2 regions of the Aureimonas phyllosphaerae genome follow, and region 1 is predicted to be linked to the other one. Evidence: predicted binding sites of a transcription regulator. Region 1 holds the regulator's gene; the other holds the start of a gene.
The links. The regulator LexA, encoded in region 1, represses DNA repair genes until DNA is damaged. The targets are predictions, from matches to a motif close to TGTTCNNNNTGTGTTCNG.
Positions count from the first base shown of each region.

Region 2: the regulator LexA is predicted to act here: its motif matches at 10,222-10,239, upstream of dnaE (DNA polymerase III subunit alpha).

Region 1 is NZ_CP181348.1:3,389,835-3,405,099, reverse strand. Features, by position in the region: gene bamA (outer membrane protein assembly factor BamA) at 1-152, shown strand, start outside; gene lpxD (UDP-3-O-(3-hydroxymyristoyl)glucosamine N-acyltransferase) at 172-1,239, shown strand; gene fabZ (3-hydroxyacyl-ACP dehydratase FabZ) at 1,217-1,681, shown strand; gene lpxA (acyl-ACP--UDP-N-acetylglucosamine O-acyltransferase) at 1,678-2,487, shown strand; gene ACLNGM_RS16205 (LpxI family protein) at 2,493-3,362, shown strand; gene lpxB (lipid-A-disaccharide synthase) at 3,359-4,534, shown strand; gene gltA (citrate synthase) at 4,556-5,845, opposite strand; gene gltX (glutamate--tRNA ligase) at 5,985-7,406, opposite strand; gene ACLNGM_RS16185 (ComEC/Rec2 family competence protein) at 7,642-9,900, shown strand; gene lexA (transcriptional repressor LexA) at 9,854-10,510, opposite strand; gene glp (gephyrin-like molybdotransferase Glp) at 10,603-11,823, opposite strand; gene moaC (cyclic pyranopterin monophosphate synthase MoaC) at 11,820-12,302, opposite strand; gene trpC (indole-3-glycerol phosphate synthase TrpC) at 12,299-13,099, opposite strand; gene trpD (anthranilate phosphoribosyltransferase) at 13,102-14,127, opposite strand; gene ACLNGM_RS16155 (SurA N-terminal domain-containing protein) at 14,124-15,265, opposite strand, start outside.
Region 2 is NZ_CP181348.1:3,230,953-3,246,217, forward strand. Features, by position in the region: gene nuoL (NADH-quinone oxidoreductase subunit L) at 1-136, shown strand, start outside; gene ACLNGM_RS15475 (NADH-quinone oxidoreductase subunit M) at 136-1,647, shown strand; gene nuoN (NADH-quinone oxidoreductase subunit NuoN) at 1,668-3,113, shown strand; gene ACLNGM_RS15485 (biotin--[acetyl-CoA-carboxylase] ligase) at 3,121-3,891, shown strand; gene ACLNGM_RS15490 (ribonuclease J) at 3,981-5,648, shown strand; gene ACLNGM_RS15495 (DUF1467 family protein) at 5,743-6,009, shown strand; gene proS (proline--tRNA ligase) at 6,410-7,732, shown strand; gene ACLNGM_RS15505 (lipoprotein-releasing ABC transporter permease subunit) at 7,813-9,045, shown strand; gene ACLNGM_RS15510 (ABC transporter ATP-binding protein) at 9,042-9,734, shown strand; gene dnaE (DNA polymerase III subunit alpha) at 10,454-14,053, shown strand; gene ACLNGM_RS15520 (hypothetical protein) at 14,066-14,725, opposite strand; gene ACLNGM_RS15525 (DUF3572 domain-containing protein) at 14,722-15,009, opposite strand; gene ACLNGM_RS15530 (response regulator) at 15,150-15,265, shown strand, end outside.

The DNA of each region.
Region 1 (15,265 bases):
GCGACGACTTCGCTCTGCGCGCCTCCGCCGGTGTCGGCCTCATCTGGGCGTCGCCGTTCGGACCGCTGCGCGTCAACTACGCCGTGCCGTTGGCGAAGGAAGATTACGACCGCACGCAGGAGTTCTCGTTCGGCTTCTCGTCGCGCTTCTGAGCGGCGAGACAAGGCTCGGATGGCCCATCCCTTTTTCAAGCTCGGCAAGGGTCTGACCCTTGCCGAGCTTTGTTCCGTCTGCGGCGCGTCCGTGGAGCCGCAGTTCGCAGACCGCACGGTCAACGGCATCGCGTCGCTCGACCAGGCCGGCCCGGACGACGTCAGCTTCTTCGATACCCTTCGCTACGAGGCGGCCCTTCGGTCGACGCGCGCGAGCGCTGTGATCACGGCGCCTCGCTTCGCCGCGCTGGTGCCGGAGGGCGTGGTCGCGATCATTGCCAAGAGGCCGGTCATCGCGTTCGCGCAAGTGGGCCGTGAACTCTATCCCGATGCCATGAGGCCACGATCGAACTTCGAGGCCGGCTCGGTTTCCGATCAGGCGAGCGTGCATCCGTCCGCGCATCTAGAGGCTGGCGTGACGGTCGAACCGTTCGCGGTCATCGGTCCTGACGTGGCAATTGGAGCGGGGACGGTTGTTTCGAGCGGGGCGGTCATCGCGGCCGGATGCCAGATCGGCCGCGATTGCAGCATCGGAAGCCACGTCAGCATCCAGCATGCGTTGATCGGCAACCATGTGATCCTTCATCCGGGCGTGCGGGTCGGGCAGGATGGTTTTGGCTACGTGCCGGGGCCTCAAGGTCTGACGAAGCAGGTCCAGGTCGGGCGCGTGATCCTGCAGGATCACGTCGAAGTGGGTGCCAACACCACGATCGACCGTGGCGCGGTTCGTGATACGGTCGTGGGCGAGGGCACGAAGATCGACAATCTCGTGCAGGTCGCGCACAACGTGGTGATCGGCCGTCATTGCGTAATCGTCGGCCAGGTCGGCATCGCGGGCAGCGTGACGATCGGCAATGGGGTTTCGATCGGCGGGCAGACGGGTTTCAACGGTCACGTGACCGTGGGAGACGGCGCGCAAATCGCTGGCGTCAGCGTCGTGGCGTCGGATGTTCCGGCAGGCGCGCGTTGGGGCGGAGTGCCGGCTCGGCCGGTGAAGGATTGGTTGCGGCACATGGCATCCCTGCGGGGGTCGCCAAGGGAAAAGCAAAAGACGGCGGGTGGGGATGACGGAAACGACGACGCTTGAAAGCCTGGATATCCTCGGCATCCTGAAGCTCCTTCCGCATCGCTATCCCTTTCTGCTGGTCGACCGGATCGTCGATATCGACGGCGATCGCAGCGCGCGCGGGCTGAAGAATGTCACGGCGAACGAGCCGCATTTTCAGGGGCATTTTCCGGATTACCCGGTCATGCCGGGCGTCCTGATTATCGAAGGCATGGCGCAGACCGCGGGCGCGATCTGCCAGAAGGCGACAGGCGGCGACGCGAATTCGATTGTTTACTTCATGACGATCGACGGCGCGAAGTTCCGCAAGCCCGTCGTACCGGGTGATCTGCTCGAGTACCACGTGACCCAGACGAAGAAGCGCGGCAACATCTGGAAGTTCGACTGCGCTGGCATCGTCGGCGGTTCGAAGGTTGCGGAAGCGTCGATCAGCGCGATGCTCGTGCCCGGCGACGCAAAGTGAGCAGCACGTCCACGATTCATGCGTCCTCGATCGTTGAGGACGGCGCACAGATCGGCGACGGATGCGAGATCGGCCCGTTCTGCGTCATCGGGCCGAACGTCGTACTCGGAGCCGGCGCTCGTCTGAAGTCGCATGTCGTCCTCGCGGGAAACACGACGATCGGCGAGGGCGCGCGGATCCATCCATTCGCATCGATCGGAAACGAGCCCCAGCACCTCAAGTATATGGGCGAGGACACGCGACTGGTGATCGGCAGGAACTGTCTGATCCGCGAGCATGTCACGATGAATCCCGGAACGATCCAGGGCCTGTCCGAGACGAAGGTCGGCGACAATTGCGCCTTCTTCACCGGCGCTCATGTCGCGCATGACTGCGTGATCGGCAACAACGTCACGCTGATCAACAACGTCATGCTCGCTGGTCACTGCGTCGTGGGGGACTTTGCGACGATCGCGGGCGGGTCCGGCATCCATCAGTTCACCCGCATCGGGCACCACGCCTATGTGGGCGGTCTCGCCGCCGTGGAAGGCGACGTCATTCCCTTTGGGATGGTGCTCGGCAACCGTGCCTATCTCAGCGGCCTCAATGTGATCGGCATGAAGCGCGCCGGGTTCAACCGCGACGCGATCCGCAATGTCCGGAAGGCCTACCGGATGTTGTTCTCGGACGATCTGACATTCCGGGAGAATCTCGACGAGGTCGAGTCGGAATATCCCAACGATCCGCTGGTGCAGGACCTCCTTGGTTTCATCCGCGCGGGGGGCGACCGCGCCATCTGCTTCCCCCGTAGCGTTCGACCGAACTGAACCCAATGGGAACGGGGCCGACCGAAACGCGGCTCGGGATCATCGCCGCCGGCGGTGTCCTGCCCCGGCTGGTCGCCGAGGCAGCGCGCGATGCGGGGCTGACACCGGTCATCATCGCGATCGCCGACGGCCTGAGACAGGAATGGCCCGGCTACTGCGTTGTCCGGTTGCCCTGGTCTAAGACCGGCGACGTTTTCAGTCGGTTGTCGGAACATGGGGTCAGCCGCGTCGTGTTCTGCGGCACGATCTCCGTCCGGCCGGACTATCGCTCGATGATCCCGAGTCTTCGGACGCTGAAGTTGATGCCGGAGTTGCTCCGCATGGTGCGCGGCGGCGACGACAGCCTGCTGCGAGCCGTCGCCGGACTCTTCGAGCGCCGAGGGTTCGAGGTCGTCTCGGTCCATTCGATACTCCGCAATGTCCTGACCCCCTTGGGAACGCTGACACAGCAGACGCCGGACAAATCCGACCGGCTGGCTCTCCAGCGTGCGTCCGCGGCGGCAACGGAGATCGGACGCCTCGATATCGGGCAGGCGGTCGTCGCTTCGCCCGATCGCATCATTGCGGTCGAGGGGATCGAAGGGACGCGCGCCATGCTGGAGCGGGTCGGCGAGTTGCGCGCGAACGGGCGGATCGGACGAGGGGAGCCCTGCGTCCTCTTCAAGGCCTTCAAGCCACAACAGGACGAGCGCTTCGATCTTCCGAGCATCGGGACCGAGACGATCGAGCAGGCTGGCGCCGCCGGGCTGCGCGGCATCGGTCTCACGCCTGGCCGTTCCCTGATTCTCGAAGTGGGACGCGTCGTGGACGCCGCCAATGCCAAAGGTCTCTTTGTGACCGGGGCATCAGCCGAGGACGGGGGCGCGGCGACATGAAGGTGGCGTTCATCTTGGGGGAGGAGTCGGCGGACCGGATCGGTGCCGATCTCCTGCGTCATCTCAAGCGTATGGCGCCCGAGACGATCTCGGCGATCGGGTTGGGCGGTCCGTCGATGCGCGCCGAGGGGCTCGAGTCGCTGTTCGACATCGAGGAATTGTCGATCATCGGCATCGGAGCCATCGTCGCTCGACTGCCGAAGCTTCTGGGACGGCTCAATCAGACCATCGCGTTCCTGCGGGCGCAGCGCCCCGATGTCATCGTCACGATCGACAGTTTCACCTTCTCCAACCGCGTGGCAGCGAAGCTTCGACCGAGCCTCCCTGAGACGGTGTTCGTGAACGTGGTGCCGCCTGCGATCTGGGCCTATCGCCCGGAGCGTGCTCGCAAGCTGTCGTCCGCGGTCGACCGGACGCTGTGCCTGTTTCCGTTCGAACCGGAGGCACTGCAGCGCCACGGCGGGCCGCCGGCATCCTATATCGGCCATCCGATCATGGCGGATTCGCACCTTCGCACCATTCTCGAGCGGGATGCGGCGATTGGCTCGCGCCAGCCGGCGACGCGCCCGACGCTCCTGATACTACCCGGCTCGCGCCGCGGCGAAATCACGCGACTGATGGACGATTTCGGCCGGACCTTCGCGGATTTGTCCGAGCGGGTGCCGAACCTGCGCGGCATGCTGCCCGCCGTTTCCCGCGTGCGCCCGCTGATCGAGGAGAAGCTACGATCCTGGCCGATTCGTCCGGAGTTGGTCGAAGGCGAGGATGCCAAATGGCAGGCCTTTTCCGAAGCCGACGCGGCGATCGCGGCTTCCGGCACGGTCGCGCTGGAGTTGGCGCTCGCAGCGGTGCCGATGGTTCTGGCCTATCGGCTGGACCCCATATCCTATCGCCTGCGTCACCTGATGACCGGTTGGACGGCCGCCCTGCCGAATTTCGTGGCGGGACACCCGCTGGTGCCCGAGCATTTTCATGAGACAATCCAGCCGGAGCATCTGGCGCGACGGCTCGAAAGATTGATGACGCGGACGCCCGAGCGAGCGGCGCAGATAGCAGGTTTCGAAGCGATCCGAGCGGCGATGACCGTGCCGGAGGCGCCGGGAGTTGCCGCTGCCCGGATCATCCTCGACATGCAGGCCGCAAAGAAAACGGGCGCCGAAGCGCCCGTCTGATCGATCTCATGTTGCCCGAGGTCAGCCGCGGGCGTCGACCGGGGTGTAATCGCGCTGGGCCGCGCCGGTGTAGAGCTGGCGAGGGCGGCCGATACGCTGATGCGGATCCTCGATCATCTCTTTCCATTGCGCGATCCAGCCGACGGTGCGGGCGACCGCGAAGAGCACGGTGAACATCTCGGTCGGGAAGCCGAGCGCCTTCAGCGTGATTCCGGAGTAGAAATCGACGTTCGGGTAGAGCTTCTTCTCGATGAAGTACGGATCGTGCAGCGCGATCTGTTCGAGTTCCATCGCGACCTCGAGCAGCGGATCGTCCTTGATGCCGAGCTCGGTCAGCACCTCGTGGCAGGTTTGCTGCATGATCTTCGCGCGCGGATCGTAGTTCTTGTACACGCGATGGCCGAAGCCCATCAGGCGGAACGGATCGTTCTTGTCCTTGGCCCGCGCGATGAACTCCGGAATGCGGTCCTTGCTGCCGATCTCGGCCAGCATGTTGAGCGCCGCCTCGTTGGCGCCGCCATGCGCCGGACCCCACAGGCAGGCGATGCCGGCCGCAATGCAGGCGAACGGGTTGGCGCCGGACGAACCGGCGAGACGCACCGTCGAGGTCGAGGCGTTCTGTTCGTGGTCGGCATGGAGCGTGAAGATACGGTCCATGGCGCGGGCCAGCACCGGGTTGATCTGATACGGCTCGCAGGGCACCGCAAAGCACATATGCAGGAAGTTTTCCGCGTAGGAGAGGTCGTTGCGCGGGTAAACGAACGGCTGGCCGATGTGATACTTGTAAGCCATGGCCGCCAGCGTCGGCGTCTTGGCGATCATGCGGATCGAAGCGACCATCCGCTGGTGCGGGTCCGCGATGTCGGTCGAGTCGTGGTAGAAGGCCGAGAGTGCGCCGACCGAACCGACCATCACGGCCATCGGATGCGCGTCGCGACGGAAGCCAGTGTAGAAGCGCGACATCTGCTCATGCACCATGGTGTGGCGCGTCACGCGGTAGGTGAAGTCGTTCATCTCGGCGGCGGTCGGCAGTTCGCCGTAGAGCAGGAGATAGCAGGTCTCAAGGAAGTTGCCGCGCTCGGCGAGCTGATCGATCGGATAGCCGCGGTGCAGCAGCACACCTTCGTCGCCGTCGATGAAGGTGATCTTTGATTCGCAGGAAGCGGTGGACGTAAAGCCTGGGTCGTAGGTGAAGAGCCCAGTATCCTTGTAAAGCGCCGCGATGTCGACAACATCGGGACCGATCGTCCCGTGGCGCAGCTTAAGCTCGGTTTCCTTCGGGCCTAAGGTCAGTTTCGCCGAATCGGTCATTCGTTCCCCTTCTGGATGTCCGCCGGGCAGCGCCCGGCGAGAGCCGATCGGCAGGGAATGCGCCGAGCGCACGTTCGATGCCGATATCGTACGGAATTATTGCACCGCACTCTGTTAAGCGCCAGTGCAGGCCAAGGGTTCATGCAGCCTGATCGCGCAGCCTGGCCAATGTTTCATCACGCCCGAGGACGTCGAGCACGTCGAAGACGCCCGGAGAGGTCGTCTTGCCGGTGAGGGCGGCGCGCAGCGGCTGCGCCGCCTTACCGAGCTTCAAGCCTTCGCGCTCCGCATAGTCGCGGACGACGGCTTCAATGGAGCCGGCATTCCACTCGGTCAGGGCTTCGAGGGCCGGCAGCAGCCCCGAGACGACCTCCCGCCCGCCGCCGGCCAAGATCTCCTCCGCCTTCGGGTCGATGGGCAGGGGGCGCGAGGCAAAGAGATAGGCAGCGCTCTCCGTCAGCTCGACCAGCGTCTTGGCGCGCTCCTTGAGGCCCGGCATCGCGCGCAGCAGACGGTCACGCACCACGTCGTCGGGCGCCGAGCGCAGGATAGCGCCGTTCGGCAGGTGCTCGCGCACGTCCATCAGGTGATCGACGAGATCGGCATCCACGCTCATACGGATCCAGTGACCGTTTACGGCATCGAGCTTGGCGAAATCGAAACGCGCCGCGCCACGATTCACATCGTCGATGTCGAACCAGGCGATCATGTCCTCGGGCGAGATGATCTCCTCGTCCCCATGGCTCCAGCCGAGACGCACGAGGTAATTCTTCAGGCCGACGGGGAGATAACCCATCTCGCGATAGGCCTCGACGCCCAGGGCACCATGTCGCTTCGACAGCTTCGCCCCGTCCGCCCCGTGGATGAGCGGGATATGGGCGAAGACGGGAACGTCCCAGTCCAACGCCTTGTAGATCAACGTCTGGCGACCGGCGTTGGTCAGGTGATCGTCACCGCGAATGATATGCGTGACGCCCATGTCGTGGTCGTCGACGACGACCGCGTGCATGTAGGTCGGCGTCCCGTCCGAGCGAAGGAGAATGAAGTCGTCGAGGTCCTTGTTGGGAAAGCGGACTTCACCCTGGACACGGTCGTGCACCACAGTCTCGCCGTCCATCGGAGCCTTGATGCGGATCACCGGTTTGACACCCGCCGGCGCCTCGGACGGGTCGCGGTCGCGCCAGCGCCCGTCGTAGCGCGGAGGGCGCTTCTCCGCCTTGGCCTTCTCGCGCATCTCGTCGAGTTCGGCCGGGGAGGCGTAGCAGTAATAGGCCTTTCCGGCCGCAACCAGCTCCTCGGCCACCTCACGGTGACGCGGCGCGCGCTCGAACTGGGAAACCGGCGGCTCGTCGGCGTCGAGACCGAGCCAATGCAGACCGTCGATGATCGCCTTCACAGCGGGTTCGGTGGAACGCTCGCGGTCGGTATCCTCGATGCGCAGCAGCATCTTGCCGCCCGTCTTGCGAGCGTACAGCCAGTTGAAGAGCGCCGTACGCGCGCCACCGATATGAAGATAGCCCGTCGGCGACGGTGCGAACCGGGTTACGACGCGGTCGGTCATGGAAGGTCCTCGAAGGTGGAAGAATCGCGCCAGCCGTCGGACACGAGGTCCGAAATGGTCTGTGCAGAGCCGGCTGGACGATGCCTGTCTTTCTCGGCCCGTGGTGTAGCATAGCGGGAAGGCGAGACAAGCGAAGCGAACCGATGTGACGACCAAGGGACATAGCGTCACGACACCATCGCTCGGCAGCCGGGTCGGCAAGAGCGGTCCGTCCTCGCTGCCCCTCCTTGCCGCGATGCGCGCGTGGCTGGCACGTCAGGTCGCGCTGGAGGAGCGTTCGCGCACGGCGTTCGCGCTCTTTCCGATCGCGATGATCGCAGCAGCGGCGACGTTTTACCGAACGACGTTCCAGCCGGGTCTCGCGGCGATCGCGCTTCTCGCGGGCGTCGGTGCCCTTTCGCTCGCTCTGCCAGGAATGGCACGCTCGTTCCGTGTCGGCGGCGTCGTCGGGCTCGGTCTTGCGGCGGGCTTCGCCGCCTGTATCGCGGAGCGCGCCCGCACCGAGACGACGCTTTTCTCGGGCGAGGCGACGGTGCGGATCGCCGGGCCGGTGTTGGCGCGGGAGCAGGACGACCGCGGTCGCTATCGATACATCGTCGAAATCGAATCGACAGAACGCCCGGTCCTCTCACGACCGCCGGAGCGCGCGCGGATCGTTGTTTCGAGCCGACACGAGCCCTTGCCCATCGGCTCGACCTATCGAGGGCTCGTGCGCCTGCGTCCACCTTCGGGGCCGGCCTATCCCGGTGCGCACGATTTCGCCTTCGGGTCATACTTCGGGGGGCTGGGCGCCTACGGGTTCTCGCTCGGCGCGCCGGCACCACCGGGCGCATTGCGCGACCCGTCGATCTCGGACCGCATCGCGACGCTGCGACTTGCTATGGGGGAGACAATTCGGGCCGTCCTTCCGGGCGCGACAGGTGCGGTCGCCTCGGCCCTCGTGACCGGGGAGCGAGCCGGAATCCCGGAGGAGATCAACGAGGATCTGCGCGTCACGGGGTTGGCGCATGTGCTGTCGATCAGCGGCTTTCACATGGCGCTCGTCGCCGGTTTCTTCCTTCTCGTCACGCGCCTCGGCCTCGCGACCGTCGTGCCGATGGCTCTCCGTTGGCCGATCAAGAAACTGGCGGCGGTCGTTGCCCTCGTAGGGACCGGCTTCTACTTCCTTCTCGCCGGCGACAACGCCGCAACGGAGCGCTCCTTCGTCATGATCGCGGTCATGCTGGGCGCGGTGCTTCTCGATCAGCCTGCACTGACCCTGCGAAACGTCTGCATCGCTGCGGTCGTGGTCATCGCGCTGTCGCCTCATGTCGTACCGACAGCCACCTTTCAGATGTCCTTCGCGGCAACGGCAGCATTGATCGGCGCATATGGCGCCTACGCTCGATGGCAGTCCCGGCGGAACGAGGGCCAGCGTAGGGAAGGCCTGTCGATCCGATGGCTGAGCCTCATTCTTCTGGGGATGGCGATGTCGTCGCTGATTGCCGGCGCCGCTACCGCGCCGTACGCGATCTACCACTTCCAGCGCGGCGCTCCGTTCTCGCTCATCGCCAACATCGTGGCGACGCCTTTCTTCAGCTTTTGGATCATGCCGTTTGCGATGCTGGCCGTGCTGGCCATGCCGTTCGGCCTTCACGTTCTTCCCCTCAAGGCGATGGGGTGGGGCCTCGACCTCGTCTTCGCCCTGGCTGCCTATCTCGCCGACGCGTTTCCGGACTATCCGACCGGCCTGATCAGCGGCCCAGCACTCATCTGCTTTTCGGCCGCGATCCTCATCGTCTCCTTTTCCGCCAGCGGACTTCGCTGGTTCGCGCTTGCGCCGATTGCCATCGGCTTTGCGCTCTTGCGTCCCGGACCTGCTCCGGAGCTCTTGCTCTTCGAGGACGGTCGCGAACTCGCTTTGATCGATAGGGACGGGCAACTGCACTCCGTCCAGCCACGACCATCCACCTTCGTCTGGGACCAGTGGCGACGCGCGTTGCAAACCGAGCCGGGACAGCGGGCAAGTCACAGCCGGACTAGCTTGGTGTCCGCCCCAACGACGGACGGCGCCGTGACGTCCAATCTTTCCAGCGCCGGAGCATTCCGATGCGAAGACGGCATCTGTCGCGGACTAACCCGGTCCGGACTGCGGATCGCGTGGAGCGATGATTATCAGAAGCTCGACGACGTCTGCCGCGACAGCGATATCGCCATCATGGCGCGGGCTGTCCGGGCGAACGCCTGCCGGACCGGCGATGCCCGACTGGTCACGTTGAGGACCCTGCGCCGAACCGGCTCTCTCGCGATCTCCCGCGCCTCTGACGCAACGATCGAAATGCGCCACTCCATACCGACCGAGCCGCAGGCCTGGAACCGCCATCGCTTCGCGGCATGGCCTGAGTACTGGCGCAAATCGGACAGCGCGACGGCCGAAACGACAGGCCGCGCCGAGGATCGTCGCGCTGTCAGTGATAGCGCCGGATCAGCCCCACCAGTTTCCCCTGGACCTTGACCCGATCAGCGCCCAGCAGACGCGTCTCGTAAGCCGGATTGGCGGCCTCGAGCGCCACCATGCCGCCCTTGCGGCGAAATCGTTTCAGCGTGGCTTCCTCATCATCGACGAGCGCGACCACGATTTCTCCAGCGCTCGCCGACTCGCTGCGCTGAATCACGACGGTATCCCCATCCAGGATGCCGGCTTCGATCATCGAGTCGCCCTTGACCTCCAGCGCGTAATGTTCGCCGGATCCAAGCATCTCGGGCGGCACGACGATGTCGTGCGTGTTCTGCTGAATGGCCGAGATCGGAACACCGGCTGCGATGCGGCCCATGACCGGCACGGAGGAAACGTCGCGTTCGACGGCTCGCGGTGTCTTGAACAAGGGCTCCACGTTGGACGGACGGGAGGCAGGCGGCGCGGCCGCCGCCTTGGCTGCGGACTCCGGCAGCTTCACCACCTCCAGCGCCCGCGCCCGATTTGGTAGGCGCCGGATGAAGCCGCGCTCCTCGAGCGCCGTGATCAAGCGGTGGATGCCGGACTTCGAACGGAGATCCAAGGCGTCCTTCATCTCGTCGAAGGACGGAGGGACGCCCACCGATTGCAGACGCTCATGAATGAACATCAGAAGCTCGTGCTGCTTGCGCGTCAGCATGGGACGATTCCTCGAAACAAAACCTGAACAAACCTAGCTGTTCCGTTTGTGTTCTGCAAGGATCATCCGGTGGTCAGCATAACGTACTCGCACGGCTCGCCTGCGACGGCAGCCGGCGCGAAGGCCGGGCGAACGAGGAGAGCGTCGGCACGCGCGAAAACCGAGAGAAGCGAGGAGTCCTGCCGAGGCAGCGGCACGACGCGGCATGGCGAGCCGGCGGGGTCGATTTGGATGTGGGCGCGCAGGAAGTCCGTCCGCTTGTCGTTGGCCTTGACGTCGAGCCCAAGGATGCCGCGTCTCCGGCGACTGACGGGAGCGGCGCCGGACAGTTTCTCGATCAGCGGGCGCAGGAACAGTTCGGCGGTGACGAGGCTGGACGCTGGGTTTCCCGGTAGACCAAGGATGCGCATAGGGCCCAGCGAGCCAGCCATCAACGGTTTTCCCGGCCGCATTGCGACCCGCCAGAAATCGAGCGTGGCACCGGCTTCGGTGAGGACCGGTCCGACGAGATCGTGGTCGCCCACCGATGCGCCGCCGACGGTCACCAGGATGTCGGCCCTTGCGTTCTGGGCCCGCTCGATGGCCGACGCGAGATCGTCCCGGCGATCGGGGATGATCCCGAGGTCGATGACAGAGCCACCGATCACGCGAACGATCATCGAGATGGCCAGCGTGTTGGATGCGACGGTCTGCGAGGGTCCCGCCGGCGTGCCCGGAGGAACCAGTTCGTCGCCCGTGGCCGCGATGGCGACACGCACCCGTCGCCGGACTTCGATCGTTCCATAGCCGCCGCTTGCCGCGAGGGCGCAGGCAGCGGGTGTCAGCCGGGACGCGGCTGGCGCGAGGACGTCGGAGAGGCGGAAATCGTTGCCAGCGCGGCGAATGTGCGCCCCGGGCTCGACGCGTTCCAGAATGCGGACCTTAGACTCAGCGGGTCGATCCGTATTCTCCTGAATGACCACTGCATCCGCACCATCGGGGACCGGCGCGCCGGTGAAGATGCGCACCGCCTCGTCCGTCGACAGACTGCCGGAGAAGGCATGCCCCGCCGCCGATTCCCCGACGACCTTCAGAACCGGAGAGGGGCCGGTCAGGTCCGCCGCACGCACCGCGTACCCATCCATCGCGGAAGCATCGAACGCAGGTTGGGTTCGGCGCGCGTGGAGGTCGGCGGGTAGGACGCGTCCACACGCGTCTTCGATCGCGATGGCTTCGATACCGTCGACAGGGCTGACATTGCGAAGCAGCCGTTCAACGGCCTCGTCGAACGGAACCAGCGTCATGAGGCCGACCAGTGTCCCGAACGCCCGCCCGTCTTCTCGATGAGACGGATGGCCGTGATCGACATGCCCCGATCGACGGCCTTGGCCATGTCGTAGATCGTGAGGCACGCTATGGAGACAGCGGTAAGCGCCTCCATCTCGATGCCGGTCTTGCCGGTCACGCGTGCGCTCGCCGTAACGCGGATGCCGGGAAGCGCTGCCTGAATCTCCAGATCGACGGACACCTTCTCGAGCAGCAGCTGATGGCAGAGGGGAATGAGTTCGTGCGTGCGCTTGGCCGCCATGATGCCGGCGATGCGCGCGATCGAGAGAACATCGCCCTTCTTTGCCGAGCCGGAGCGGATCATGTCCAGCGTCTCGGCCGCCATCAGCACCAACCCTTCGGCGGTGGCTTCGCGGACTGTCGCATCCTTCGCGCCGACATCGACCATCGCCGCGTTGCCGGCTTCGTCCAGATGGGTCAGGCGATCGCCGCTCATGCCGCAGCGCCCGTCAGAAGCGCCTGCGTGGCACCCTCGACGTCCGCCTGTCGCATCAGGCTCTCGCCGATCAGGAAGGTGGAAATTCCCGAGCGATGCAGCCGACGGCAATCCTCGTGGCCACCGATGCCGCTCTCGCCCACCAAAATCCGGTCGCTACCCACCATGCCCGCCAGCCTCTCGCTCACAGCGAGATCGACCGCAAAGGTTCGCAGGTTGCGGTTGTTGACGCCGATCAACGGCGAGCGGAGCTTCAAGGCCCGCTCCGTCTCGGCCTCGTCATGCACTTCGATCAGCGCCGCCATGCCGAGATCGTCGGCCGCAGCCTCCAGATCGGCAGCCAGGGCGTCGTCGACCGACGCCATGATGATCAGGATCGCGTCCGCGTCCCACGCTCGCGCTTCCAGCACCTGGTAGGTGTCGAACAGGAAATCCTTGCGCAGGGCGGGCAGGGTGGTCGCGTTCCGGGCGGCGGTCAGAAACTCCGGAGCACCTTGAAAGGACGGTGCATCCGTCAGCACGCTGAGGCAGGCGGCGCCAGCCCGCTCGTAGGCTTCCGCGAGTGAAACGGGATCGAAATCCTCCCGGATCAGTCCTTTCGAGGGGCTGGCCTTCTTCACCTCTGCGATCAGCGCGAAGTCCCCGGCCTGGTGCTTCCTGCGGATGGCCGACGTGAAATCGCGCGGCGGCTGGCCGGCGGCGATGCGTCGGGTGAGTTCGCTAGCCGAAACGCTCGCCTTTGCCTTTGCGATCTCCTCGCGCTTGTAGGCTTCGATCTTCGCCAGGATATCGGACATCGTCAGGCTCCCTTCGCGCTGCCCGTTGCGGAGACCAGCCGGTCAAGTGCATCCCGCGCCTGCCCGCTCGCCAACGAGTCCCGCGCCATGACCAGCCCTTCTGCCAGATTCGCAACGCGGTCTGCGACGACAAGTGCAGCCCCCGCGTTCAGAAGCACGATGTCTCGATAGGCGCTTGGCTCGTCCGCTAGGACGGATCGAAGTGCGGCGGCGTTCTCAATGGCATCGCCGCCGACGATATCGGCGAGGCGGCGGCGTTCGAAGCCGAACGCTTCCGGTTCGATCGTGAACTCGCGGATCGACCCGTCACGGATCTCGCAGACGGTCGTCGGACCGCAATTCGTGATCTCGTCGAGACCGTTGCCGTGCACGACCCATGCAGCCTGCGTGCCGAGCGCCAGAAGGGCTTCGGCGATCGGCCGAACCCACTCGGCGGCATAGACACCTACCAGAAGGCGGCGAACGCCGGCGGGATTGGCAAGCGGTCCAAGCATGTTGAAAATGGTGCGCGTGCCGAGTTCGACGCGCGACGGGCCGACGAAGCGCATCGCCGCATGATGGGTCGGCGCGAACATGAAACATAGGTTGGCGCGCTCGGCGACCTTCGAAATCTCCCCGGGCGTCAGGTCGACGTCAACGCCAAGCGCCGCGAGGACATCGGCCGAACCCGAGCGCGACGACAGGGCCCGGTTCCCGTGCTTGGCGACAGGCACGCCGCATCCGGCCACCACGAAGGCCGCACAGGTCGAGACGTTGTAGGTGCCAGCACGATCGCCCCCGGTGCCGACGATGTCGACCGCCTCGGCCGGCGCGCGCACTCGCGCCATGTTGGCGCGCATGACGTCGACGGCACCGGCGATCTCATCGACGGTCTCGCCGCGAACCCGCAGGGCCATCAGGAAACCGCCGATCTGCGAGGGTGTCGCCTCGCCGGACATGAGGATGCCAAACGCCTCGCGCGCCTCTTCGCGCGAGAGCGCCTCGCCACCCGCGACCTTTCCGATCAGCGGCTTCAGGCCGGCGCTCATCGCACTGCCACCTTCGCCTGCTGGAGGGCGGCGTTGTTCAGCGACACCGGAATCGATCCCTGGAGGTAGGCGACGTAGCTCTGGAAGAGATCCTCGCGCATCGTCTCGTCCAGCGACTGGCGCGCCTGCGCGGGGACGTTCGCAGCGGGGTCAGCGGCGTCGGCGACCTCCGTGACCTGTAGGACGACCGCCTGACCGGACTCGAGCGCGGGCGCTTCGGCGACCGTACCCTGCGGACCGGAGAAGGCGGCGCGTGTCGCCGCCTCGCCGATCTCGGCGCGGCCGCTCTCACGCGTGATGGCAGCTGCCGTTTCCACCGTGAGGCCTTCCGCCGCTGCGACGTCGGCAAGCGACTGCCCACCTCGGACCCGCTCCGCCAACGCCTCGGCCCGGTCGGTCATCAGACGCTCCGCTTCGTCGACCTTCCAGTCCGCCACGACGCGATCGCGCACTTCGGCCAAGGGGCGGTCTCGTGCGGGCACGACGTCACCGAGTTCGATGAAGACGTAGTTGTTGCCCTGGTAGTTGACCGGCTGCGGCGGCATGCCGGGCTGGGCCGCGAACACGGCCGCGAGAAGCTGGGGTTTTGCCGGAAGATCCGGGGCAGCGGACGCGTCGGCCGGGTTGCCGGAGGCGTCGACCGGCGCCACCGTCTGTAGCGCATAGCCGGCCTGCTGCGCGGCCTCGGCCAGCGGCGCGCCGTTCTGCATCGCCTCCGAAATCGCGTTGTAGGCGTCTGTAACCTTCGAGTTCGCCGCCTCCAGCGCGAGGGCGTTTCGCACCTCGTCACGCACCTCGTCGAGCGGACGCACGACTTCCGGCGCGATCTCCCGGACCTGCATGATGACGGGGCCGAAGGGACCGTCGACCACGGCGGTCGGCGTATTCAGGGTGGCCGAGAAAGCTGCATCGGCGAGCGTCGCATTGGGAATGGCGGAGCGTGGCACAAGGCCGAGGTCGGCGACCTGACGCCCTTCCGCGGTGGCCGCATCCGCGAAGCTCGTGCCGGACGCCATCGCCTGCATGGCACGATCTGCGGACGCGCGGTCGGCGAACACGATCTGCTCGACCTGACGGCGCTCCGGCGTCGTGTAGCGCGCGCGGTTGGCCTCGTAGCTCGCAGCGATCGCGTCGTCCG
Region 2 (15,265 bases), 160 kb from region 1:
CATCTCGGCCCGCGCTCTCGACGTGACCGGCTGGGTCGTCCGCCTGCAGACCGGCTATCTCTACCACTATGCCTTCGTCATGCTGATCGGCGTCGCGGCGCTCGTCACCTTCATGATGTTCGGGGGAATGCGCTGATGTCCGGCTGGCCGATCCTATCGACCATCACCTTCGCGCCGCTGGTCGGCGTGCTGATCATCCTGTTCACACGGGACGACTCCGAGCTGGCGCGCCGCAACATCCGCAATGTCGCGCTGCTCGTCTCGGTCTTCACTTTCCTGCTTTCGCTGTTCATCTGGATCGGCTTCGACAAGTCCGTCGCCGGTTTCCAGTTCGTCGAGGAAGCTGAGTGGCTGACCGGGGGCATCGCCTACCGGATGGGCGTCGACGGCATCTCCATGCTGTTCGTCATCCTGACGACCTTCCTGATGCCGATCTGCATCCTTGCCAGCCGTGACGCGATCACGGTTCGGGTGAAGGAATACATGATCGCGTTTCTCGTACTCGAGACGCTGGTCGTCGGCGTCTTCTGCGCGCTCGATATCGTGCTGTTCTACCTCTTCTTCGAGGGCTCCCTCATCCCGATGTTCCTGATCATTGGCGTCTGGGGCGGTAAGCGGCGCGTCTACGCGTCCTACAAGTTCTTCCTCTACACGTTCCTCGGTTCGGTCCTCATGCTCGTCGCGATCATGGCGATGTACTGGACCGCCGGCACGACTTCGATTCCGGAGCTCCTCGCCTACCAGTTCCCGGCGTCGATGCAGACGTGGCTCTGGATCGCCTTCTTCGCCTCGTTCGCGGTGAAGATGCCGATGTGGCCGGTCCACACCTGGCTACCCGACGCGCACGTCGAGGCACCGACGGCCGGCTCCGTGATCCTCGCGGGCATCCTTCTGAAGCTCGGCGGCTACGGCTTCCTGCGCTTCTCGCTTCCGATGTTCCCGTTGGCATCGGCCGACTTCGCGCCGTTCGTCTTCGTGCTGTCGGTCGTCGCCATCATCTACACCTCGCTGGTTGCGCTGATGCAGGAGGACATCAAGAAGCTGATCGCCTACTCGTCCGTCGCGCACATGGGCTTCGTCACCATGGGCATTTTCGCGGCCAATGAGCAGGGCGTTCAGGGCGCCATCTTCCAGATGCTCAGCCACGGGCTGATCTCGGGCGCGCTGTTCCTGTGCGTCGGGGTCGTCTACGACCGCATGCACACCCGCGATATCGCCGCTTATGGCGGCCTCGTGAACCGCATGCCGGCCTACGCCGCCATGATGCTTCTTTTCACGATGGGCAATGTCGGCTTGCCGGGCACGTCGGGCTTCGTCGGCGAGTTCATGACGCTGATGGGCGTGTTCCGCGTGAACTCTTGGGTCGCGATCTTCGCGGCGACGGGCGTCATCCTGTCGGCGGCCTATGCGCTTTGGCTCTTCCGCCGCGTCATTCTCGGGGCGCTCGACAAGGACAACCTCAAGTCGATCCTCGACCTGACGCCACGCGAGAAGGCGCTGCTCTATCCGCTAGCTGTGCTGACGGTCTTCTTCGGCGTCTATCCGATGCCGGTCTTCAACGTGACGACGGCATCCGTAGATCAGCTCCTGTCGAGCTACACGGCCGCTATCGAGGCCGCGTCCAGCGTCGCCTCGATCCAGAACTAAAGAACGGGCAGGGCGAACCGATGTTTTCGCAATTCGTGGCGCAAAGCCTCCCCATCGTCGGCCCCGAGCTGATCCTCAGCGTCGGTGCGATGGGCCTGTTGATGGTCGGGACGTTCCTCGGCGAGAAGAGCGCCAGGCTGGTGACGTCACTGACGGTTGGAACGTTGCTCTTCGCACTGGTTTGGCTGCTGTTCGCCACGCCAACCGGCCTAGCGTTCGGCGGCTCGATCATCCTCGACCCGTTCGCTCGCTTCATGAAGGCTCTGGTGCTGATCGGTGCGGCGGCTGCGGTGCTGATGTCGACCGGCTACGCGGAGCGCGAGCGCTTCGCCAATTTCGAGCTTCCGGTTCTCATCGTGCTCTGCACGACGGGCATGCTGGTCATGGTCTCCGCAGGCGACCTGATCGCGCTCTACATGGGTCTCGAGCTCCAGTCGCTCGCGATCTACGTGATCGCCGCGATCCACCGCGACCACGTCAAGTCGACCGAGGCGGGCCTGAAATACTTCGTCCTTGGCGCGCTCTCGTCGGGCATGCTCCTCTACGGCGCGTCGCTCGTCTACGGCTTCACGGGCCAAATCGAGTTCCGTGCGATCGCCGAGGCCGTCGCGCAGGACGGCGCCCGATCGCTCGGCCTGATCGTCGGTCTCGTCTTCGTGCTGGCTGGCCTTGCCTTCAAGATTTCGGCCGTGCCGTTCCACATGTGGACGCCCGACGTTTACGAGGGCGCGCCGACGCCGGTGACGGCGCTGCTGGCTGGTGCGCCGAAGGTTGCGGCGGTAGCGCTTCTCACCCGATTCACGGTCCAGAGCTTCGGACCGATGACGCCGGACTGGCAGCAGGTCGTCGTGTTCCTGTCGATCGCGTCGATGCTGTTTGGCTCCTTCGCCGCGATCGGTCAGCGCAACATCAAGCGCCTGATGGCCTACTCGTCGATCGGCCACATGGGCTACGTGCTTGTCGGTCTTGCGGCCGGCACCGAGGCGGGCGTCCAGGGCGTCCTGATCTACATGGCGACCTACGTCACCATGACGCTCGGAACCTTCGCTCTGATTCTCGCGATGCGTCGCCGCGACGGCATGGTGGAGGATGTCTACGAGCTCGCCGGCCTGTCGCGCACGAACCCGATGATGGCGCTGGCAATGACGGTGCTGATGCTGTCGCTGGCGGGCCTGCCTCCGCTGCTCGGCTTCTGGGGCAAGTACTACGTCTTCATCGCCGCGGTCGGCGCGGGGCTTGTGCCGCTGGCGGTGATCGGCGTGATCGCATCGACGATCGGCCTGTTCTACTATCTGCGGATCGTAAAGGTGATGTGGTTCGACGAGCCGCTCGCCGGTTTCGAGCCGATGAGCATGGAGCTGAAGCTCGTGGCGGGCGCCGCGACGATCTTCATCTTCCCCGCCTACATCGTTCTCGCGGGTCCGCTGTTCACGGCCGCCGCGGCAGCGGCCCAAACCTTCTTCTGACGGGCGAATGGCCGGCCGACCTCATCGCTCGCGGCGTCATCTCGCGCTCGACGAAGTCGGCTCGACCAATGCCGTCGCGCTTGAGGCCGCTCGAGCAGGCGATCCCGGTCCCCTCTGGATCACGGCGGCCCGCCAGTCGGCGGGTCGTGGACGTCGCGGACGGTCCTGGCTCTCCGAGCGCGGCAATCTGTTCGCCACGCTTCTGATCGTCGATCCGTCGAGCGACCAGCATGTCGTCGATCTTCCGCTGGTGGTGGCCCTAGGCGTCCGCAACGGTCTGGCTCGGCTTCCCGGGATCGATCCCGCGCTGGTGGGCATCAAATGGCCGAACGACATCCTGCTCAGTGGCGCGAAAGCGGTCGGTATTCTCCTGGAGAGCGAGCGCTGCGACGGTGAGCGTCGAGCGGTCGCCATTGGTTGCGGCGTCAACGTTGCGACGGGGGCAGGCAATACGCCCTATTCCGTGACCAGTCTCCGAGACGCCGGATATCGAGGCGATCTGCCGACGGTTTTCGAGCATGTCGCCGCAGGCGTCGAGGCGGCACTGGAATTGTGGGACGCGGGTCGCCAGTTTCACGAGGTGAGGGCGCAGTGGCTCCGTCACTCGGTGGGCCGCGGCGAGATGTGCCGTGTCAACCTTCCCGATGGATCGTCGGTGGAAGGGATTTTCGTGGATCTCGACGAGGGCGGCCGCCTCGTTCTCGGACTGCCGAACGGCGAGCGTCGACACTTTTCGGCAGGGGATCTCTTCTTCCTCCGCCAGACCGCAGGCGTTTGAGCACAGCTCACGCCAAAACCGATTCCGGGCGACCCCCGGCTGATGAACGACGGAAAGGCTGCATGCTGAGGCATGCCAAGAACGAAAGAATGACGACATTGAACGAACTGGTTTTCGTGCCGCTCGGCGGCATCGGCGAAATTGGAATGAACTTCGGCCTCTACGGCTACGGCCCTCCCGGCCAGCGCGAATGGATCGCGATCGACTGCGGCGTCTCGTTTGCCGGGCCTGAGTTCCCCGGAATCGACCTCGTGATGCCCGACTTGTCCTTCATCGAGGCACGGCTGGATCGCCTGAAGGCGATCATCATTACCCACGCTCACGAAGATCACTACGGTGCCGTGCTTACCCTTTGGCCCCGGCTTAAGGCCCCGGTCTACGCAACTCCCTTCACTGCGGCTCTGCTTCAGGCAAAGCGGGAAGGCGAGCCCGGCGCGCCCAAGGTGCCGCTCGAGATTTTCCGGGCCGGGGACCGTTTCGATATCGGGCCGTTCTCGATCGAGGCCATCAACGTGACGCATTCGATCCCGGAGCCGGTCGCGCTTGCGATCCGGACACCCGCCGGTACGGTTCTTCATACCGGCGACTGGAAGATCGACGCGACGCCGGCCCTCGGTGACCCGACCGATGAGACGCGCCTTCGCCAGATCGGCGACGAGGGCGTGCTTGCGCTCGTCTGCGATTCGACCAATGCGATGCGCGAGGGTGTTTCGCCCAGCGAGCAGGACGTGACGCAGTCGCTGTCGCAAATCATCCGCGAGGCGAAGGGTCGCGTGGCGATCACGACCTTCTCGTCGAATGTCGGCCGTGTGCGTTCGATCGCGAAGGCGGCGGCCGAGGCCGACCGGCAGGTTCTTCTGCTGGGGCGCTCGATGAAGCGCGTCGCCGATGTGGCGGAAGAACTCGGCTACCTCGAAGGCATTGCGCCGTTCGTGAGCGAGCAGGATTTCGGCTACCTCCCGAGCGACAAGGCCGTGATCGTCCTCACGGGAAGCCAGGGCGAGCCGCGCGCCGCACTCGCCAAGCTGGCGCGCGACGAGCACCCGACCGTGGCGCTGTCGAAGGGCGACACGGTGATCTTCTCCTCGCGCTCGATCCCGGGCAACGAGAAGGCGATACTCGACATCAAGAACGCCCTGATCGAGCGCGGTGTGCGCGTGATCGAGGATCACGACCAGCTCGTGCACGTCTCCGGCCATCCGCGCCGCAGCGAGTTGCGGCAGATGTACGAGTGGGTTCGCCCGAAGATCGCCGTACCGGCGCATGGAGAGGCCGCGCATCTCATGGCCCACGCGGGCCTCGCACGCGAACTCGGCGTGCCGGAGGTCGTGACGATCCGAAACGGCAAGCTGCTCCGGCTGGCGCCGGGCGCGGCGACCGTGATCGACGACGTGCCGTTCGGACGCATCTACAAGGACGGTCACCTCGTGGGGACCGCTGAGCAGATGGGCATCGGCGAGCGCCGGCGCCTGTCGTTTGCGGGCCACGTCTCGGTTCTGGTCGAGCTCGACGAGAAGCTGGAACTCGACATCGACCCCGAAGTCGTCGCGATGGGTTTGCCGGAGAAGGACGAGGAAGGCGAAGAGTTCGTCGACGTCCTGATGGAGGCTGCCGCCGGTGCCGTCGAGAGCATTCCACGCGGGCGTCGCAAGGATCTCGAACTCGTGCGCGAGGCGGTTCGCCGCGCGGTGCGCGGCGAGGCCTACGATGTCTGGGGCAAGAAGCCGGCGGTGACGGTTTTCGTGACTCGCGGCTGACGTCGCGCCTCGCTCACGCCGCATCCCTGCGTAAGGTGAGGTCCGGGAAGGCGCCCGGACCTCCGTGCGGCCTGACAAAGGCTGGAGGAGCATCATGGGGATCCTGACCTCGGTCGCCATCTACTTCGTGATCTGGTGGACCGTGCTTTTCATCGTCCTTCCGATCCGCATGCGCTCGCAGGCGGACGAAGGCGAAGTGGTGCTCGGCACCACGCACAGCGCTCCCGCACGCTTCAGCGTGGCGCGGGTCGCATTCCACAATACACTGCTAGCGACTGCGGTGTTCGCGCTGTTCTATCTCGTGACGGAAGTCTGGGGCATCGGACCGGGGTCGTTCCCGCACATCGTCCCCGGAACCTGAGCCGAACGGTCCCACAAAAAAAAATGCGAAGCTTTCGCTTCGCATTTCAAGGTGCCTGGTCCGGGTTCCGCTCCGGTGTCGAGACCGGGGCGGCGCTTCTCGCGCGCCGGAAACCACGTCCTCCCATGACTGAACCAAGCGATCTGCGCCCCTCGGGCGTTTCTCTTGACGGTGAGTATCTATCGGCGAATCCCGAGCCTTGTCGACTCGAATTCCGACTTTTGTGACAGTTTTTCGTCACGCTGCCTGTGTTTTCGGCAAATTCCTATCTGCGCCGACCTTGCATCAATCCTGCGCTGCGGCTTGTCCGTTCCGCGCTTCGCTTCCCAAGCTTTCGGCGAGTGGTTAAGAGCTTGCTGACGACACGTCACAAGTCCGAACGCGAACCGCACGAGTTTCCATGCGCCTGTCCCGCTACTTCCTGCCGATCCTCAAGGAAACCCCGAAGGAAGCCGAGATCGTGTCGCACCGGCTGATGCTGCGGGCGGGCATGATCCGCCAGCAGGCAGCGGGGCTCTACTCGTTCCTGCCGCTCGGCAAGCGGGTGCTCGACAAGGTGACGAAGATCATCCGCGAGGAGCAAGACCGCTCGGGCGCGGTCGAGCTTCTGATGCCGACCATTCAGTCGGCCGAACTCTGGCGCGAGAGCGGACGTTACGACGACTACGGCAAGGAGATGCTGCGCATCCAGGACCGGCACGAGCGCGACCTCCTGTTCGGCCCGACCAACGAGGAGATGGTCACCGATATCTTCCGGTCCTACGTGCGCTCCTACAAGGACCTGCCGCTGAACCTCTACCACATCCAGTGGAAGTTCCGCGACGAGGTGCGCCCGCGTTTCGGTGTGATGCGCTCGCGCGAGTTTCTGATGAAGGACGCCTATTCCTTCGACATCGACTACGAATCGTCCAAGACCGCCTACGACCGCATGTTCGTGGCCTATCTTCGCACCTTCGCGCGCATGGGCCTGAAGGCGATCCCGATGCGTGCCGACACGGGCCCGATCGGCGGCGAACTCTCCCACGAGTTCATCATTCTCGCGTCGACCGGCGAGAGCGAGGTGTTCTGTCATCGGGACTACCTCGATATGGCGGTGCCGGGCGAGGGGATCGACTTCGGCGACGCCGCCCAGCTCGCCTCGATCGTCCAGCAGTGGACGACGCCTTACGCCGCGACCGAGGAGATGCACGACGAGAGCGCGTGGAACGCCGTCGCCGAGGGCGATCGCCTCGCCGCGCGCGGCATCGAGGTCGGACACATCTTCCACTTCGGCACCAAGTATTCCGAGCCGATGGGCGCTACCGTCACAGGTCCGGACGGCAAGGAAGTACCCGTGCAGATGGGTTCCTACGGTATCGGTCCAAGCCGCCTGATCGCGGCGATCATCGAGGCGAGCCACGACGAGAACGGCATCATCTGGCCGAAGGGCGTTTCGCCGTTCGACGTCGGCCTCGTCAACATGAAGCCGGGCGATGCGGACTGCGATGCGGTTTGTGACCGTCTTTACGCCGAACTTCAGGCGGCCGGGCACGACGTCCTCTACGACGACGAGGACACGCGCGCCGGAGCGAAGTTCGCGACGATGGATCTTATCGGCCTGCCCGTGCAGGTGATCGTCGGTCCGCGCGGGGCGAAGGCAGGCGAGGTCGAGATCAAGCATCGTGCGAGCGGCGAGCGCGAGACGCTGCCGGTCGGCGACATCTTGGCGCGTCTGTCCGCGTGACGTCGGCCGAGACCCTGGAAGACGCCGTCCACGGCGGGCAAGCGGCGGGCAAGACCCGCCCGTTCTCCCGTTTCGAGTGGATGATCGCCGGGCGCTATCTGCGCTCGCGCCGCCGCGATGCGGGTGTGTCGGTGATCGCCGGCTTCTCCTTCATCGGCATCATGCTGGGCGTTGCGGCGCTCATCATCGTCATGTCGGTGATGAACGGCTTCCGGGGCGAACTCCTGACGCGCATCCTCGGCGTCAACGGCCATGTCATCATGCAGCCGATCGATAGTCCGCTGACGGATTTCGACGAAGTCGCCAAACGCATATCTGCCGTGCCCGGCGTCGCCTACACGATGCCGCTCGTCCAGGGGCAGGTCCTGGCAACGGGCTCGGGCTCCGGCACGGCGTCGACGGGCGCGCTCGTGAAGGGAGTCCGGGGCGCCGACCTCCAGAAGCTGACACCCGTCGCCGGCAATATCCAGCTGGGCTCAATCGACCACTTCGACACCAGCCAAGGCGTGGCGATCGGCTCGCGACTGGCCCAGTCCCTCGGCCTTGGACTCGGAGATTCGATCACGTTGGTTTCGCCGGAGGGAGACGTCACGCCGCTCGGCGTCACGCCGCGCGTGAAGGCCTATCCGGTGGTCGCGGTCTTCGAGATCGGCCTGTCGGAGTACGACGCGTCCTACATCTACATGCCGCTGAGCGAGGCCCAGCTTTTCTTCAATTCCGAGGACAAGGCGCAGTCGATCGAGATCTTCCTGAACGATCCAGATCAGGTCGTGTCCCTGCAGGGGCCGATCGAGCAGGCCGCAGGGCGTCCGAACTACACCGTGACATGGCAGCGCATGAACGAGAGCTTCTTCTCGGCGCTCGAGGTCGAGCGGAACGTCATGTTCATCATCCTGACGCTGATCGTTCTGGTCGCTGCGCTGAACATCATCTCCGGTCTCTTCATGCTCGTGAAGGACAAGGGCCGCGACATCGCCATCATGCGGACCATGGGCGCGACGCGCGGCTCGATTATGCGCGTCTTCCTGATCACCGGCGCGTCGATCGGCGTTGCTGGTACGCTCGCGGGCTTTGTGCTCGGGACCCTGTTCTGCCTGAACATCGAGAACCTCCGGCAGTTCTTCTCCTGGGTCTCCGGCACCACGTTGTTCAATCCGGAGTTCTATTTCCTGTCCCGCCTGCCGGCCGAGATCGACGGGAGCGAAGTCGTCACGGTGGTCGCGATGGCCATCGGCCTGTCCTTCCTCGCGACGATCTTCCCGTCCTGGCAGGCATCGAAGCTCGATCCCGTCGAGGCCCTGCGCTACGAATGAGCACGAATACCTCACTTCGCCTGGCGCAGGTCGAGCGACACTACGTTCAGGGCGAGTCCCGCCTGACGATCCTCGACCACGCCGACATGGAAATCCGTGCAGGCGAAATGGTTGCGCTTGTGGCGCCGTCGGGTGCGGGCAAGTCGACGCTGCTCCACATTGCCGGTCTTCTCGAGAAGCCTGACGGGGGTGACGTCTTCGTCAACGGCACGTCCTGTGCAGGTCTCGACGATGCCGGGCGGACCGACATGCGCCGGTCATCGATCGGTTTCGTCTACCAGTTTCACCATCTCCTGCCGGAGTTCTCGGCGCTGGAGAACGTGATGCTGCCGCAGATGATCCGCGGTCTGCCGCGCAAGGTCGCGGCCGACCGAGCCCGAATGCTCCTCGAATACATGCGTCTTGGTCAACGGGTGACCCACCGTCCGGCGGAGCTGTCCGGCGGCGAGCAGCAGCGCGTCGCCATCGCGCGCGCCGTCGCTAACAACCCTTACGTCCTGCTCGCCGACGAGCCGACCGGCAACCTCGACCCGTCGACGTCGAACTACGTCTTCGACGCCATGACGGCACTCGTACGCCAATCCGGCGTCGCAGCTTTGATCGCCACGCACAACCACGACCTGGCCAAGCGAATGGATCGGGCGATCACTCTTCGTGACGGCAAGATCATAGACCACGTGCTGGTCTAGGCAGCGATCTGGTTAGCTCGTCCGGGCTGGATGGTTCGAAGCGGCCAGTGGGCGACCGCGAACCCATAGGGACGCGCACGGTTACCGGAAGACCTATCCCTCAACGCCTCGGGACGCGAGAAGGTCTCTATGGCACTGCCGGTCTCCGAATGTCCGTGTGCTCGTAAATGACTGACGAGGGCAAAGCGCGACGCTTCAGCTTCGTTCTCCCCATCGATAGAACCGGTTTTCCCGCCGCAACGCCGCGACTCAAGCGCCGCGGACGCATTGCTCTGTTCGTTCGGCCTTGGATGACCGTTGGCGGGATGATGGCTGTCCCCGAGGGAGCATCTTCGTCTCCCAACTCGTCGCTCTTCTACCGGCGTGGCGGACGACCTGCTCGATCGCTGTCCGAGTTCCTAGCAACCCTCTCGACATGGCAGCAGCACGACCGAATCAAGGATTGATTCACTATCCGCGTTGCGGCCTCTTGATCTTCACCCAAATATGGAACAAAAAAGGAACATAGGAACGAAAGGGGAACGACATGCTGATTCTGAAGGAACTCGCTTCGCTGACCGCTCTCTGCCTCTTCTTTGCGAGCTTCGCTCTCATCGTCCATATCCTCTGACGAACACCGACGCCGCGCCGACTGCTGGCGGTCGCGGCAGCTGCATCTTATCTGGGGATTGGCTCTCGGGGACGGGCGCATCCTGAAATAGCAGGCTGGACTCTGCCCCATGGATTGGAACACTGAGGAATCTTCTGACGCCGCAAGCGGCCCTGAGTCGTTCTACGACGATCTCGGTTATCTGCGGCCGGTCGGCGAGTCGTTCGATGACGACGCGCCGACGATCGAGGAGATCGCCGTGTCCGACCATGTCGAGCCGATTGCGCCGCCACGCTTCATTCATCTGCGGGTGCACAGCGCGTTCTCCCTTCTGGAAGGAGCGCTGCGGATCGACCAGATCGTCAAGTTCGCCAAGGGTGATGGCGCGCCGGCGATCGGCATTGCCGACACCAACAATCTCTTCGGGGCGCTCGAGTTTTCGGAGAAGGCGGCGAAAACCGGCGTGCAGCCGATCATCGGTTGCCAGCTCGAGGTCGATTTTGGTGACGCCGAGATCAATCCACGTGACCGCTCTGGCTTCGGGCCTGCGGCCCCGGTCGCCTTCATCGCCGCGACCGAGCAGGGTTACGAGAATCTCGTCGAGATCGTTTCCCTGTCCTACCTCGCGCACGACGGTAACGCCCGCCCGCACGTCCCGGTCGCTTGGCTGGAAGGTCGCACAGAGGGGCTGATCGTCCTCACCGGTGGTCCGCTGGGACCGATCGGCACGGCCATCGCGGCCGGGCAGGGTGGTCTGGCACACGCCCGTCTGGAGAGGCTCGCTGCCCTCTACGGCGACCGGCTCTATGTCGAGCTTCAGCGCCACGGTGGGCGCGAGCGGCGGACCGAACCGGACACGGTCGCTCTCGCCTATCACCTCGGCCTGCCACTGGTGGCCACCAACGAGCCGTTCTTCTTCTGCGACGAAGACTTCGACGCCCACGATGCGCTGATCGCGGTGGCGTCGAACAGGCTCGTCAGCCACGAGGACCGTCGTCGGTTGACGAACGATCACTGTTTGAAAAGCCAGGATAAGATGGCGGAGCTCTTCGCCGATCTGCCGGAGGCTTTGGAAAACACGATCGAGATCGCGCGCCGTTGCTCTTATCGCGTGCGCACGCGCAAGCCGATCCTGCCGCGCTTTGCCGGTGCGGATGCCGACGCTGCGGAGGCGGAACGGGCGGAGGCCGCCGAGTTGCGCCGGCAGGCAGAGGCCGGTCTGGAAGCGCGGCTTGCCTTTCACGGGCCGGCTCCGGGACAGACCGTCGAAATTTACCGCGAGCGGCTCGAGTTCGAACTGTCCGTCATCGAGCGGATGAAGTTCCCGGGCTACTTCCTGATCGTGTCGGACTTCATCAAGTGGGCGAAGGCCAATGGCATTCCCGTCGGCCCGGGCCGCGGCTCCGGCGCCGGCTCGCTGGTCGCCTATTCGCTGACGATCACCGATCTCGACCCTCTGCGCTTCGCGCTCCTGTTCGAGCGCTTCCTGAACCCCGACCGCGTGTCGATGCCTGACTTCGACATCGACTTCTGCCAGGACCGGCGCGAAGAGGTGATCCGTTACGTCCAGGAAAAGTACGGCCGCCAGCAGGTCGCCCAGATCATCACGTTCGGTTCGATGCAGGCCCGCGCCGTGCTGCGCGATGTCGGCCGCGTGCTCGAGATGAGCTACGGCCACGTCGACAAGCTCTGCAAGCTCGTTCCGCAGAACCCGGCCAACCCGGTGACGCTGGCGCAGGCGCTGGAAGACGAACCGCGGCTTCAGGAGGCGCGCAAGGCGGAAGAGGTCGTCGACCGCCTGCTGACGATCTCGTTGAAGCTGGAGGGGCTCTACCGCCACGCCTCGACGCATGCCGCCGGCATCGTGATCGGCGACCGGCCGTTGTCGAAGCTCGTGCCGATGTATCGCGATCCCCGCTCGGACATGCCCGTCACCCAGTTCAACATGAAGTGGGTCGAGCAAGCCGGCCTCGTGAAGTTCGACTTTCTCGGCCTGAAGACGCTCACGACCCTCAAGACCGCCGTGGATCTGATCGCCCGCCGCGGGGTTCAGATCGACCTCGGCGCCCTGCCGCTCGACGACGCGCCGACCTACCAGCTCCTGATGCGCGGCGAGACCGTGGGCGTGTTCCAGGTGGAATCGATCGGCATGCGCAAAGCGCTGATCGGCATGCGACCGGACTGCTTCGAGGACATCATCGCTCTCGTCGCGCTCTACCGTCCGGGGCCGATGGAGAACATTCCAGTCTACAACGCGCGCAAGCACGGCGAGGAAGAGGTCGAGATCATCCATGAGTTGATCGAGCCCATCCTGCGCGAGACCCAAGGGGTGATCGTCTACCAGGAACAGGTGATGCAGATCGCCCAGGTCCTCTCGGGCTACACGCTCGGCGAAGCCGATCTCCTGCGCCGCGCCATGGGCAAGAAGATCCGCGCGGAAATGGACGTCCAGCGCGTTCGCTTCGTGGAAGGCTGCGAGAAGGGCGGCATCAAGAAGGCGCAGGCCAACACGATCTTCGACCTCCTGGCCAAGTTTGCGGACTATGGCTTCAACAAGAGCCACGCAGCAGCCTACGCGCTGGTTTCCTACCAGACGGCCTATCTCAAGGCGAACCATCCGGTCGAGTTTCTCGCCGGGTCGATGACGCTCGACATGGGCAACACCGACAAGCTCAACGACTTCCGCCTCGACGCCAAGCGGCTCGGCATCGAGGTCGTACCGCCATCCGTCCAGACCTCGTTCAGGCCGTTCGAGGTGGAGGACGGCAAGATCATCTACGCGCTGGCGGCGATCAAGGGCGTCGGCGAGCAGGCGGTCGAGCACATCGTCGAGCGGCGGCAGGAGGGCGGCCGGTTCGAGAGCCTCGAAGACTTCTGCGCCCGGATCGATCCGAAGATCGTCAACAAGCGCACGCTGGAACACCTGATCTGCGCCGGCGCGCTCGACTGCTTCGGTCATGATCGGGCGAAGCTGTGCGGCAACCTCGACCGTCTGGCAGGCTATGCGGCCATGGCCCAGTCGGGACGCACGTCGGGCCAGCACGACATGTTCGGCGGTGCCAATGCCGGACCGGAACCGCTGCGCCTCGCAGACGTGCAGGGCTGGACCAGTGCCGAGCGACTGCTGAAGGAATTCCAGGCGATCGGCTTCTATCTGTCGGCGCATCCGCTGGACGAGTACAAGGCTGCCCTCAAGCGCCTGAAGGTCCAGTCCTATGCCGAGGTCGTTGCGGGGGTGCGGCGTGGCCAGACGGCCGGACGCCTCGCTGGAACCGTCACCTCGCGTCAGGAGCGCAAGACGAAGTCGGGCGGCAAGATCGGCATCGTCCAGCTCTCCGATGCTTCAGGCCAGTACGAGGTCGTCCTGTTCACCGAGACGCTGATCAACTTCCGCGACATGCTGGAGCCGGGCGCGTCGGTGATCGTCACTGTATCAGCCGAAGATCGACCAGAAGGAATTTCGCTTCGGGCCTCCGGGGTTCAGTCGCTGGAAGGCGAGGCGGAGAAGATGCAGAAGGCGCTGCGCGTCTTTCTGCGGGACGCCAAGCCGTTGCAGTCGGTGCGCAGTCAGCTTCGGCCGGGAGGCGACAGCGAAGTCTCGCTGATCCTCCTGCGCAACGACGGCGAGCGCGAGGTCGAGATCGACCTGCCCGGTCGCTTCCGCGTGTCGCCGCAGATTGCCAGCGCGATCAAGGCGGCGCCGGGCGTGGTCGACGTCGAACTGGTCTGAGCGCGCGAGCGCTCAGGATCCTTCGATGATGGCCTGCAGAGCCGCCTCGGCCTCTCGCCAGCTTTCGGTCCGGATCGTTCCGTGCGGCATCGGCGGGAGATGCGGCCGGAAATCTGCGTTCGCCATGAGATGAACGAGCCGGACATTCGGGACGCTTCGCCGGACCCCTTCGAGATTGGGCGGGAGATCGTCGACGAAGGCGACCGGTCCAACCCAGCGCTCGGCCAGTTCGGCCACGACGCCACCTTTGGAGCGCTCGGTCGCGATCATCGGCCAGGGCATTCCCGCCTGATCGAGGAGGGCTCGGCGCTGATCGTAGAATGACGGCGTCATGGCCGTCAGGAAGACGATGTCCGCTATCCGCGACAGGCGAGACAGCGCCTCGGCAACCCCCTCGACGGGCTTCTGCCGCTGTTCCTGCTGGGCGTAGAGGCGCTCCGTCACGCCGTCGAGTTCGTGCCCGCTGAGGGCCGCGCCCGTGGAGATCGACCGGACGTTGCCGGTGAGCCGGAAGCTGTCGAAATGCAGTTGCGCTCCGCACTCTGCCAGAAGCTCGCAGAATGGCGCGATGAAGTGCAGCACGACCTCGTCGATATCTAACACGAGAAGTGCGGCGTGGCGTGGCTCGAGATCCGCGATCCGCGGTCCGCGCGTAACGTCGCCTCTCGTCACGAAAAGGACTCGGCGTAGGTGTCTCCGAGCGAGCGCCGGGCGGCCGCTACGTCCTGCGGACGGATGCCGGCGTGGGCGGCGAAGTCGTTCAGCGTCGCCTCGTCCGCAATGACGAAGTCAAGGACGCCCGCCAGGAACGCGGGCTCGGTGGCAGCCTCGCGCAGGTTCTCGAGTTCCAGTCCCGTCAGCCGCAGGAAGCGATTGAAGAGGACTGTATCGGATGCGACGAAGGACAAGGCCTCGATCGCCAAGGTCGACGCATCATCTTCGCTTGCGCGTTGCATGTCTCAGCCTTTCTTAACCACGATGACGCCTCGCACGATCGGCGAGTGCATATCTACCTTTGTTAAATCAAATTGCGGGTACTTTCGCGAACCGACACAGGAAACGGATGCTGCCCGATTCCGCCACGAAGGTTGCGTCAATGACCAAGACCGTCATGATTGTCGAGGACAACGAGCTCAATATGAAGCTCTTCCGCGACCTCATCGAGGCCCATGGCTACCGCACCGTTCAGACGCGCAGCGGCCTGACGGCGAT